One region of the Micromonospora sp. NPDC047187 genome, then DNA from elsewhere that is predicted to be linked to it. Evidence: riboswitches for the same ligand, from Rfam matches in the RefSeq annotation. Region 1 holds a riboswitch; each other region holds the start of a gene.
The links. A riboswitch is a leader RNA that binds a small molecule or an ion and turns the genes downstream of it on or off. The one in region 1 is predicted to bind cyclic di-AMP.

Region 1 (3,223 bases):
CTCACCACCAACTACCGCAACTCGGCGGAGATCTTCGCGGTGGCGGCGGCGGAGATCCGTCGGCTCTACCCGGACCTGCCGCTGCCGACCGCCGTCCGCTCCACGGGGGTCGAGCCGGTGGAGCTGGTGGTGCCCGCGACGGGGTTGGAGACCGCGACAGTGGAGGCCGCCGCCGGCCTGCTGGCCGAGGTGGAGGGGACGGTCGGGGTGATCACGCCGGTCCCCCGCCGGGACGAGGTCGCCGGGTGGCTGGGCGCGCTCGGCGCGCCGAGGTTGCAGGTGGTGACCAGCCTGGAGGCCAAGGGCATGGAGTACGACGGGGTGGTGCTGGTCGCGCCGAGCGAGATCCGGGCGGATCCGGGTGCCGGGGTGCGCACCCTGTACGTGGCGCTCTCCCGGGCCACCCAGCGGCTCACCACCATCGACCCGACCGGCTGACGCGCGCGGACTGCCGCCGGCGCAAGGCGCCGCCCGTACACTTGCACACATAGCGATGTGAGCATACATTTGACCGGGTCCCGACCAGCGGCGGAAGGTGGTTCTCGTGGGCGCAGGTCATGACCACCACCATGGGTCCGTCGCCAATGCCGCACACCAGCACCGAGGTCGACTCTGGGCGGCATTCGGGTTGCTCACCACCCTGATGGTGGTCGAGGCGGTGGCCGCCCTGCACACCGGCTCGCTCGCCCTGCTCTCCGACGCCGGGCACATGTTCACCGACGTGCTCGGCATCGGGATGGCGCTCGCCGCCATCACGGCGACCCGGCGGGCCACCGGCGACCCGCAGCGCACCTTCGGGCTCTACCGACTCGAGGTGCTCGCCGCGCTGGCCAACGCCGTCCTGCTCTCCGGCGTCGCGATCTACGTGGTGATCGAGGCGATCCGCCGCTTCGGCGACCCGCACCAGGTCGTCGCCGGCCCGATGCTCGCGGTGGCCGTGCTCGGCCTGCTCGCCAACATCGCCGCCTTCGCGCTGCTGCGCGCCGGAGCCCGGGAGAGCATCAACCTCCAGGGCGCCTACCTGGAGGTGCTCGGTGACCTGCTCGGCTCGCTCGGCGTCATCGGCGCGGCGCTGCTCATCACCGTCACCGACTGGTGGTGGGCCGACCCCCTGGTCGCGGTCGCCATCGGCGTGTTCATCCTTCCGCGCACCTGGCGGCTGGCCCGCGCCGCCGTCCGCATCCTGGTGCAGGCCGCCCCGGAACACCTCCAGGTGACCGCCGTGCACGACCGGCTCGCCGCCGTCCCCGGTGTCGTCGAGGTGCACGACCTGCACGTCTGGACGCTCACCTCGGGCATGGAGGTGGCCTCCGCTCACCTGACCATGGCACCCGGCGCGGAGGTCGGCGCGGTGCTCACCGCGGCGCGTACGGCCCTGCACGACGACTTCCGCATCGAGCACGCGACGTTGCAGATCGAGCCCGGCGCCGCTTCCGGAGCGTGCGGCTCCATCGAATGGTGACGGAGCCGTAATTTTCCGTGCTGACGCACGCACCGTCCGTCACATTGGCTGCAGCGGCCCCATCGGCACCGGTAGGCTCGGTCCCGGCCTCCACCAGGCGGCGCCCTCCCGGCGCCGGTGGCGGTCGCCGCCTAATCGCCCAACTGGGCGAACCGGGGAACCATGTTCCTGGGGTGTATCCGCGTCAGCGGTAGGGATCTTCCGTCCCGAACCCGTCAGCTAACCCGGTCGGCGGCTGACGGAAGGACATGCGCAGTGGCACCAGCACGACCACCCGCCGCCCGACTGGCGGCACTGATCGTCGCGATGTTCGCCCTCGGCGTCGCGCTTCCGGCCGGCACCGCCTCGGCCTCCCCCCCGACCGGCCTGCGGGCCGCCGCACCCGACTCCGACGAGGAGGGCGGCACCCCGGCGTTGCGCGCCCAACTCGAGGCGGCCAGCAAGGGCTACCTGGACGCGAAGCGCGCCCTGGACACCTCCGTGCAACGGCAGAAGCAGCTCGCCACCCAGCTGACGACCATCGAGGTCGAGATCGGCCAGCGCAACGGCAAGGTCGGCGAGATCGCCGAGGTGGCCTACCGCACCGGCCGGCTCGGTGCGATGTCGGCGCTGCTCAACAGCAACACTCCGGAAGGCTTCATGGACCGGGCGGCCGCGCTGGACGCGGTGGCGGCCAACGAAGACCGGGTGCTGCGCGACCTGCTGAACAGCAAGGACAAGGCCAACCGCACCCGGATCGCCCTGGACGGCGAGATCAACGAACAGCGCAAGCAGGTCGCGGTGATGGCCAAGCGCAAGGAGCAGGCCGAACGGGCCCTGACCGTGGCCACCACACCCAAACCGCAGACCACCGCCGACGGCGGCTCCAACCGGGGCACCTCCAGCGCCAACGCAAAGGCCGCACCGCGCAACTCCGACGGCTCCTGGCCCTCCGAGTCGTGCAGCGTCAACGACCCCACCCCGGCCAACGGCTGCATCACCCCACGCACCCTGCACGCGCTCAACCAGGCCAAGGCCGCAGGATTCACCCGGTACGTCTCGTGCCACCGCCCCAGCGGCTCCGGTGAACACCCGAAGGGCCGGGCCTGCGACTTCGCGGCGCAGAAGGGCGGCTTCGGCGGGGACGCCACCGGCGGCGACAAGACGTACGGCAACAACCTGGCCGCGTACTTCATCCGCAACGCGGACCGGCTCGCCGTGCTCTACGTGATCTGGTACAGGCAGATCTGGCTGCCCAGCAGCGGGTGGAAGTCGTACAGCGGGGCGCACGGCACCCCGTCGACCGACCACACCAACCACGTACACCTGTCGGTCTACTGACCCACGCGTCGTGATGCCTGTGAGTCACCCCGGTGGCTCACAGGCATCACGTGCGTCCGGGGCCGGGCTACGTCGCCGGGCGTACCCCTGATGTCGTCGCTCGTCGGACGACCCGGCAGCGGTCGGCGGGCAGCATCGCGGTATGCCTCGGATCCGACCCAGCACCCGCAAGGCGCTGCTCACCCTGCACCTGGTCACCTCGCTCGGCTGGCTCGGCGCCGACCTGGTGCTGCTCACCCTCGGCATCGCCGTTCAGCGGGGCGCCGACCCGGCGGTGGTCTATCCGGTCACGGCCCTGGTCGGCACTGTGCTGTTCGCGCCGCTGAGCGTCCTGGTCTGGCTGATCGGCGTCGCCAGCTCACTGCTCACCCCGTGGGGCCTGCTGCGCCACCGCTGGGTGCTGGTCAAGCTCGTGCTGACCACGGTGATGGTCGGGCTGGT
Region 2 (3,223 bases), on a different contig from region 1:
TCCCGTCGGCGAGTCGGGGCTCGTCGGCGGCGAATTCGGACCAGGAAGCCATGTGGGCATTCTATCGAACAAATGTACGAGCAGCGACCTCGACGCGCTGGTCACCGGCACCGAATCCGGCCACTTTTGGCAGCGCGGCTATGGTGGTCCGATGCTGCTCTCCGACCGCGACCTGGTCTCCGAGATCAAGGCCGGCACGCTGGGCTTGGAGCCGTTCGAGCCCACCCTGGTCCAACCGTCCAGCATCGACGTCCGACTCGACCGGCTGTTCCGGGTCTTCAACAACCACCTCTACACCCACATCGATCCCGCGATGCAGCAGGACGACCTGACCTCGGCGGTCGAGGTCCCCGACGGTGAGCCGTTCGTGCTGCACCCGGGGGAGTTCGTGCTCGCCTCGACGCTGGAGGTCATCTCGCTGGGTGACCAGCTCGCCGGCCGACTGGAGGGCAAGAGCTCCCTGGGCCGGCTCGGGCTGCTCACGCACTCCACTGCCGGCTTCATCGACCCGGGCTTCTCCGGTCACGTGACGCTGGAACTCTCGAACGTGGCGAACCTGCCGATCACCCTCTGGCCGGGCATGAAGATCGGGCAGCTCTGCATCTTCCGGCTCTCCTCGCCGGCCGAGCACCCGTACGGCTCGGTGGTCTACGGCTCGCGCTACCAGGGCCAGCGGGGGCCGACACCCAGCCGCGCCTGGCAGCACTGGCGGACCTGGCCCACCCGCTGAGGTTCAGCAGCTGGCCCCGAGACGACGAGGGCCCGCCGCGACGGATCGCGACGGGCCCTTCGATCACTCGGGGTCAGCCTGGACGGCCGTAGCTGTGGATCGGGCCGTCGTCGACCTTCTTCATCTTGACCGGTTGACCGGCCTGCGAGGCGTGCACCACCCAGCCGCCGCCGACGTACATGCCGACGTGGTGGATGTCGCTGTAGTAGAAGACCAGGTCGCCGGGGCGCAGGTCGCCCTTGCTGACGTTCTTGGTTACCCGGCTCTGCGCGGCGGCGTTGTGCGGCAGCGACACGCCGGCCTTCGCCCAGGCGGCCAGCATCAGCCCGGAGCAGTCGTACGAGTTCGGGCCCTCGGCACCCCAGACGTAGGGCTTGCCGATCTGCGCGCAGGCGAACTTGACAGCGGTGCCCGCGGCGCCGCCGGGGTAGCTGCCCGGGCAGGGTGCCGGGCGCAGCGGACCGCCGCCGCCACTGCCGTACACCTTGAGGCGCAGCTTCTGCAGGCGGTCGATCTCGTCGTTGATCTGCTTCTTCTTCGCCGCCAGCTGAGCTTCCGTGCGGGTCAGCTGGGCCACCATCTCGTCCAGTGGCGCCTTCTGCGCGGCCAGCTGGTCGCGCAGGTCGGCCACCTGGCGTACGTCCTTCTGCTGGTTGTGCGCGAAGCGGTCGAGCATTTCGAGCTGGCCGACCACCTCGCTGGGCGACCGGCTGCCCAGCACCGCGTTGACTGTCGAGACGTTCTCACCCTTGTAGGCGCGCACGGCCAGGGCGCTGACCTTGTTCATCGCGGCGTCGACCTGGCGCTCGAGCGGAGTGATCCGGGCGGCCAGCGCGTCTGTCTGCTTGCGCTTCGCGGCGAGGTCGGTGCGGGTGGCGTTGTGCCGTTCGATGATCGGTTCGAGCTTGTTCCAGTCGGCGTCGATCTGGCGCTCGATCTCGGCGACGGACGGGTCGGCGTGGGCCGCCGTGGCACTGCCGGTCAGAACGACGGCGATGCCGGCCAGCGCGGCGAGTGCGGTGGTGAAGCGGGACCAGCGTGGGCGCGGCACGATCGACGCCGGGCCGGCTGATGCCGACCGCTCGGACGACGGCCGCGGGGCATGGAGTGCCACCGGGTTCCGTACTCCTTCTTCCTGACCGCCTACCGGGTTAGCTGACGGGTTCGGGCGGGAAGTCGGCGCCCTACCGCAGTGGCTGCGGATTCACCCCGAGGGACCTGGGTCCCCGGTTCGCTCGGAAACGACTCGGCGGTGTCGGTCCGTTACCGCCCGGGCTGGGCGGAGCTGCTGTCGGGCCAACAAATGACCAGAGTAGAGACGTCTGTTACCGATCCGCAACCCGTGCGGCAGTGACACTCCGTACGGATTGAACGAGGTAACCGACCGTGTGTGAAGAATTCTTTCCATCCACTTCGATAGATAGAAAGGTATTGACGCGACCTCCCGGACGGCGCGATGGTGACCTGACCTCACTCCGCGAGAATCTAGGGGGTTCGATGCACCATCCAACCCTGTCGACCGGCTGGCGCGGGCTGCTCGCCGCCACAGTGGTCGCCGCCGCGACCACTGTGCCACTCTCCGTCGGCCCGGCCGCCGCAGCGCCCACCACCGACCGCCAGCAGCAGTACGCCGCAGCGGCCACCGAGTACGGCGTGCCGGCCGTCGTGCTGCTCGGCGTCTCCTACCTGGAGTCCCGTTGGGACACCAACGCCGGTACACCGAGCACCAGTGGCGGCTACGGTCCGATGCACCTGACCGACGCGCGGCACGTGGCCGCCCTACCCGGACGCGGCCACCACGACGCCGGCGCCGAGGACCCACGCGGCGACGACTCCCGCACCGCCCGCGTACCCGCGCCCCGGCCGGTCGAGGCACCCGCGCCATCCACCGCCGCGTTGCAGACCGTCGACGCCGCCGCCACGCTGACCGGCGCCACCCCCGAGGCACTGCGCACCGACGCGGGCCTCAACATCCGGGGTGGGGCCGCGCTGCTGAGCGCGTACCAGAGGGATCTGGGCGCGCCGGTCGGCGCGGACACCGACCCGGCGGCCTGGTACGGCGCGGTGGCACGCTACTCGGGCGCGGACAGCGCCGACGCCGCGGCGGCCTTCGCCGACGAGGTCTTCACCACCATCGGCGCGGGCGAAGCCCGGGTGACCGACGACGGCCAGCGGATCACCCTGCCGGCCCGCGCGGTGCGGCCCGAGCGTTCCTGGCTGGACCGGCTGGGCCTGCGCCGGCTGGCCCGCCCGGACGGGGTGGAGTGCCCCCGCACCATCTCCTGCGAGTGGATCCCGGCGCCCTACGAGGCGTTCGGCGACGGGGACTACGGCAACCACGACCTCTCCGACCGGCCCGCGCGGCAGAAGATCGAGTACATCGTCATCCACGACACCGAGGCGAGTTGGGCCACGACCCTGCAACTGGTCCAGGATCCGACCTACGTGAGCTGGCACTACTCGCTGCGCTCCGTCGACGGGCACATCGCCCAG
Region 3 (3,223 bases), on a different contig from region 1:
GCTGGGCGACTCGGGTGCTGACCAGCCTCGCCGTCGTCGCGGCCCTGGCGCTCGGCGCAGGCCCGGCCACGGCCACCACGGCAACACCCGGCCCGGTGCCGACGTCGAGCGCGGTGCCGGCCTCTGTCGCCGCCGGCCCGCTGGCGGCCTCCTGCCGGCACTCCGCGGCACCCGGTGCTGCCCGCCCGGCCGCGGCGATACCGCCGGAGGCCGCCGAGGAGTCCGTCCCGACATGGTCGGTCGACACGCCGGTGGCGCTCCCCGATGATCAGGGCGCCATCGCGGCCGGCGTGCTGCCGGTCCGCGCGGCCGAATTCGGCCGGCTGCCCCTCCTCGACGGTACGAGCGGTCGGGCTTCCCGGGCCCCACCCGGGCGCTGAGCCACCGGGACGACCGTCCCGCCACCGTGCCCTGTCGACCCACCCGCTCCCTGACCCGCCGACCCGTGGCCCACAGTGGCCCGCTGATCGGCGCGGCTCCCCATCGCACTGCTCATCCTCCCCGAGGTGCCGACCATGGAGACAGTCGTCTTCTACCAGTTCGTGACCGAGGTGCCGCGGGCCGCCGCCATCTGGTCGACGCTGTTCCTGCTGACCCTGGGCCTGCTCTCCGTGCTGGCCGCCCGCCCCGAACGGGACCGGCCCACTGACGACCCGCTCCCGGCCGGGCCCACTCCTCGGGAGGTGGCCGCCGCCGAGGCCGTGGACCTGCGCCGCTACGCCGAGGAGGTGGCCGTCGCCGCGGCCGGCGCGGCCACCACCGCCAAGCGGCGGCGTGCCGCCTGGCTGACTGCTCAGGAGCAGCTGGAGCGGGCCTGGATCGGGTACGACGAGGCGGACACCGCAGCGCGTCGCTTCGCTGGCGCCGGTGCGCTGCCCACCCCGCAGACCCCGCACACCCCCGCCGAGTACGCCGCCCGGGAGCGCTATCTGCACCGGGCGGTGATGGCTGCGTACTGGCGGGGGGAGCTGACCATGGCGCAGCTCGGCGACGTGTTCGGGCACCGGCGCGGCTGGGATCCCCGGCGGCACCCGGTCGAGCAGGAGGTGCTGATCAGCCGGGTGGTCCGGGATGCGCGGCTGGCCGACTACCAGGTGGCCGCCGGCCGTGAGCGGGCCGCCTGGCGTGACGCGGAGTTGGCCGCCGAGTCGGCTCGTGCCCTCGCCGAGGAGGCGTACGCGGCGGCGGCCCGGCTCCGCCCGACCCTGGTACCCGCGCGCCGCACGGTGGCCGGGGCGTTGCGTCCCGCCGTCGTGGCACTGTGGCGCCCGGCCCGGGTGGGTTGAGCCCAATCCGTGATGTGAGGCCGGTCACCCAATCGGGAAATCGGACGTCCGACGCGATCGGCGGCATTGATCCCGCGATTGTGGCCGCGTTCTTTGCGGCCTGTCCGGTTGTCGCCCGCAGGCGTCGCCGTAACCGGTTGTCCCATCGAGTCACATCATCGGCAATACGCGCAGAAATTGTCGCGCCAATTGGGGTTTACGCAGGTGAACCTGGCTTGGCAGGGCGTTGAGACGCCAGTAGTGTCGTCCCGTCCGGTGCGGTAACCGATCGCAAGACGCGACGCCGCACCGACCCGCTTAATCGTGATCAACGAACCGGGGACCCACCAGTAAGTCCGGGGTGAATCCGCGAGCCACGGCCCGCGGTAGGGCGTCTTCCCGCCCGAATCCGTCAGCTAACCCGGTAGGCGGTGTCGGAAGGAGTCCCATCCTCGTGCAGCACCTTTCCACCCCTCGGTTGTTCCCTCGCCTCCACGGCGCGGCGGTGCACCCGCTCATCCGTCCAGTGACGGTGAGCTGACCCCCGGGTCATCGCCTTCCCCGCCCGGCCACGCCGGGCGTTCCCCTGAGCGGTTCACCATCCGCGGACCACGGTCCGCGCGCTGGCGCCTGCCCGGATACCGGTCCGGCCCCGGTGTGCCGCTCTCCCCCCGATCCGTGGAGGACCCCGTGAAGCACACCCTGCAGCGTCAGCTCCGCCGCCTCGCCACCGAGCGCCCGTACCAGATCGTCGCCGCCTCCGCCGCGGCCCTCGCGATCGCCACCACCACCGGCGCCCTGCTCACCACTGCCGACGACGCCCCGGCCGGCCAGCGCACCGCGACCACTGTCGCCGAGATGCGCAGCGACGTCGCCGCCTCCCGCGGCGAGGCTCGGGAGGCTTCCCCCTCGGCCAGCGCCGCACCGACCACTGCCGCCCCGGCCACCAGCGCCGCGTCGCCCGCCGCCAAGGCCAGCAGCAACCCGGACCTCACCCGGAAGCCGGAGCGGCCGAAGCCGCCCGCGACCAAGGTGCTCGACTACGACTACGAGGCGCAGAACACCTACTACAACTGCGGCCCGGCGGCCACCCGGAACGCGCTCAGCGCCGCCGGCATCGACCGCACCCAGGAGGAGCTCGGCGCCGAGCTGGGCACCACCGAGATGGGCACCAACTCGGCCGAGGACACCACCCGAGTGCTCAACGCCGAGGTGAAGGGCTCCCCGTACCGGACCCGGATGTTCCCCGGCGCGCCCAGCCCGGCCCAGATGGACCGGCTCCAGGCCGACGTGGTGAAGGCCATCACCGACGGCCGGGGCGTGGTGGCCAACGTCGTCGGCGACGCCACCGACACCGACGGCGGCTGGCACTCCTACGGCGGCGGGCACTACATCGCCGTCGTGGGCTACAAGGACAACGGCCGCACCGTACGCATCGCCGACTCGGCGAACCCGGCCGACCCGTCGTACTGGATCACCACGATCGACCTGGCCAACTGGATCACCAGCCGGGGCTACTCCGCCTGACCCGGGCACGCTGACCGCCGCGGGCGCCGTCCTCCACAAGGGGCCGGCGCCCGCGGCGTCTGTCCGCGTGGTCCCGTCATCGACGGCTCTCGTACCCGACCGTGAACCGTGGGAGACTGCGGCCGTGGTGGAGAAGACGGGTGGTCACGCCGGCCGCAGGCCGGTCCTGCTGCTGCTGCACGGCATGGGAGCGACCGGGGACGTGTGGTTGCCCTGGGCCCCGTACCTCGAGCAGCACTGGCCCGGGCGGTGGCTGGCACCGGACCTCGCCGGCCACGGCTGGGCGTCGCCGCTGCCGTCGTACTCCTTCCCGGGCTTCGCCCAGCAGGTCGCGCAGGCGCTCGCCCCCGACGACCGGTTGGTGGTGCTCGGGCACTCGCTGGGCGGGGTGGTCGGTCTCGCGCTTGCCGCCCGCGACGCCGGAACGCCGG

Region 2: it holds a riboswitch for cyclic di-AMP, as region 1 does, so the genes downstream of both, ABZ794_RS09685 (NlpC/P60 family protein) here and ABZ794_RS25480 (hypothetical protein) in region 1, are expected to answer to the same signal.
Region 3: it holds a riboswitch for cyclic di-AMP, as region 1 does, so the genes downstream of both, ABZ794_RS11365 (C39 family peptidase) here and ABZ794_RS25480 (hypothetical protein) in region 1, are expected to answer to the same signal.

The regions. Positions count from the first base shown of each region.
Region 1 covers NZ_JBEYUF010000020.1:10,821-14,043, reverse strand. The annotation lists gene ABZ794_RS25490 (AAA family ATPase) at 1-438, shown strand, start outside; gene ABZ794_RS25485 (cation diffusion facilitator family transporter) at 545-1,462, shown strand; cyclic di-AMP (ydaO/yuaA leader) riboswitch at 1,581-1,712, shown strand; gene ABZ794_RS25480 (hypothetical protein) at 1,769-2,782, shown strand; gene ABZ794_RS25475 (hypothetical protein) at 2,925-3,223, shown strand, end outside.
Region 2 covers NZ_JBEYUF010000004.1:97,087-100,309, forward strand. The annotation lists gene ABZ794_RS09675 (pyridoxamine 5'-phosphate oxidase family protein) at 1-52, opposite strand, end outside; gene dcd (dCTP deaminase) at 152-730, shown strand; gene ABZ794_RS09685 (NlpC/P60 family protein) at 804-1,844, opposite strand; cyclic di-AMP (ydaO/yuaA leader) riboswitch at 1,857-1,992, opposite strand; gene ABZ794_RS09690 (peptidoglycan recognition family protein) at 2,228-3,223, shown strand, end outside.
Region 3 covers NZ_JBEYUF010000005.1:65,515-68,737, forward strand. The annotation lists gene ABZ794_RS11355 (hypothetical protein) at 1-380, shown strand, start outside; gene ABZ794_RS11360 (hypothetical protein) at 516-1,286, shown strand; cyclic di-AMP (ydaO/yuaA leader) riboswitch at 1,571-1,711, shown strand; gene ABZ794_RS11365 (C39 family peptidase) at 1,944-2,792, shown strand; gene ABZ794_RS11370 (alpha/beta fold hydrolase) at 2,917-3,223, shown strand, end outside.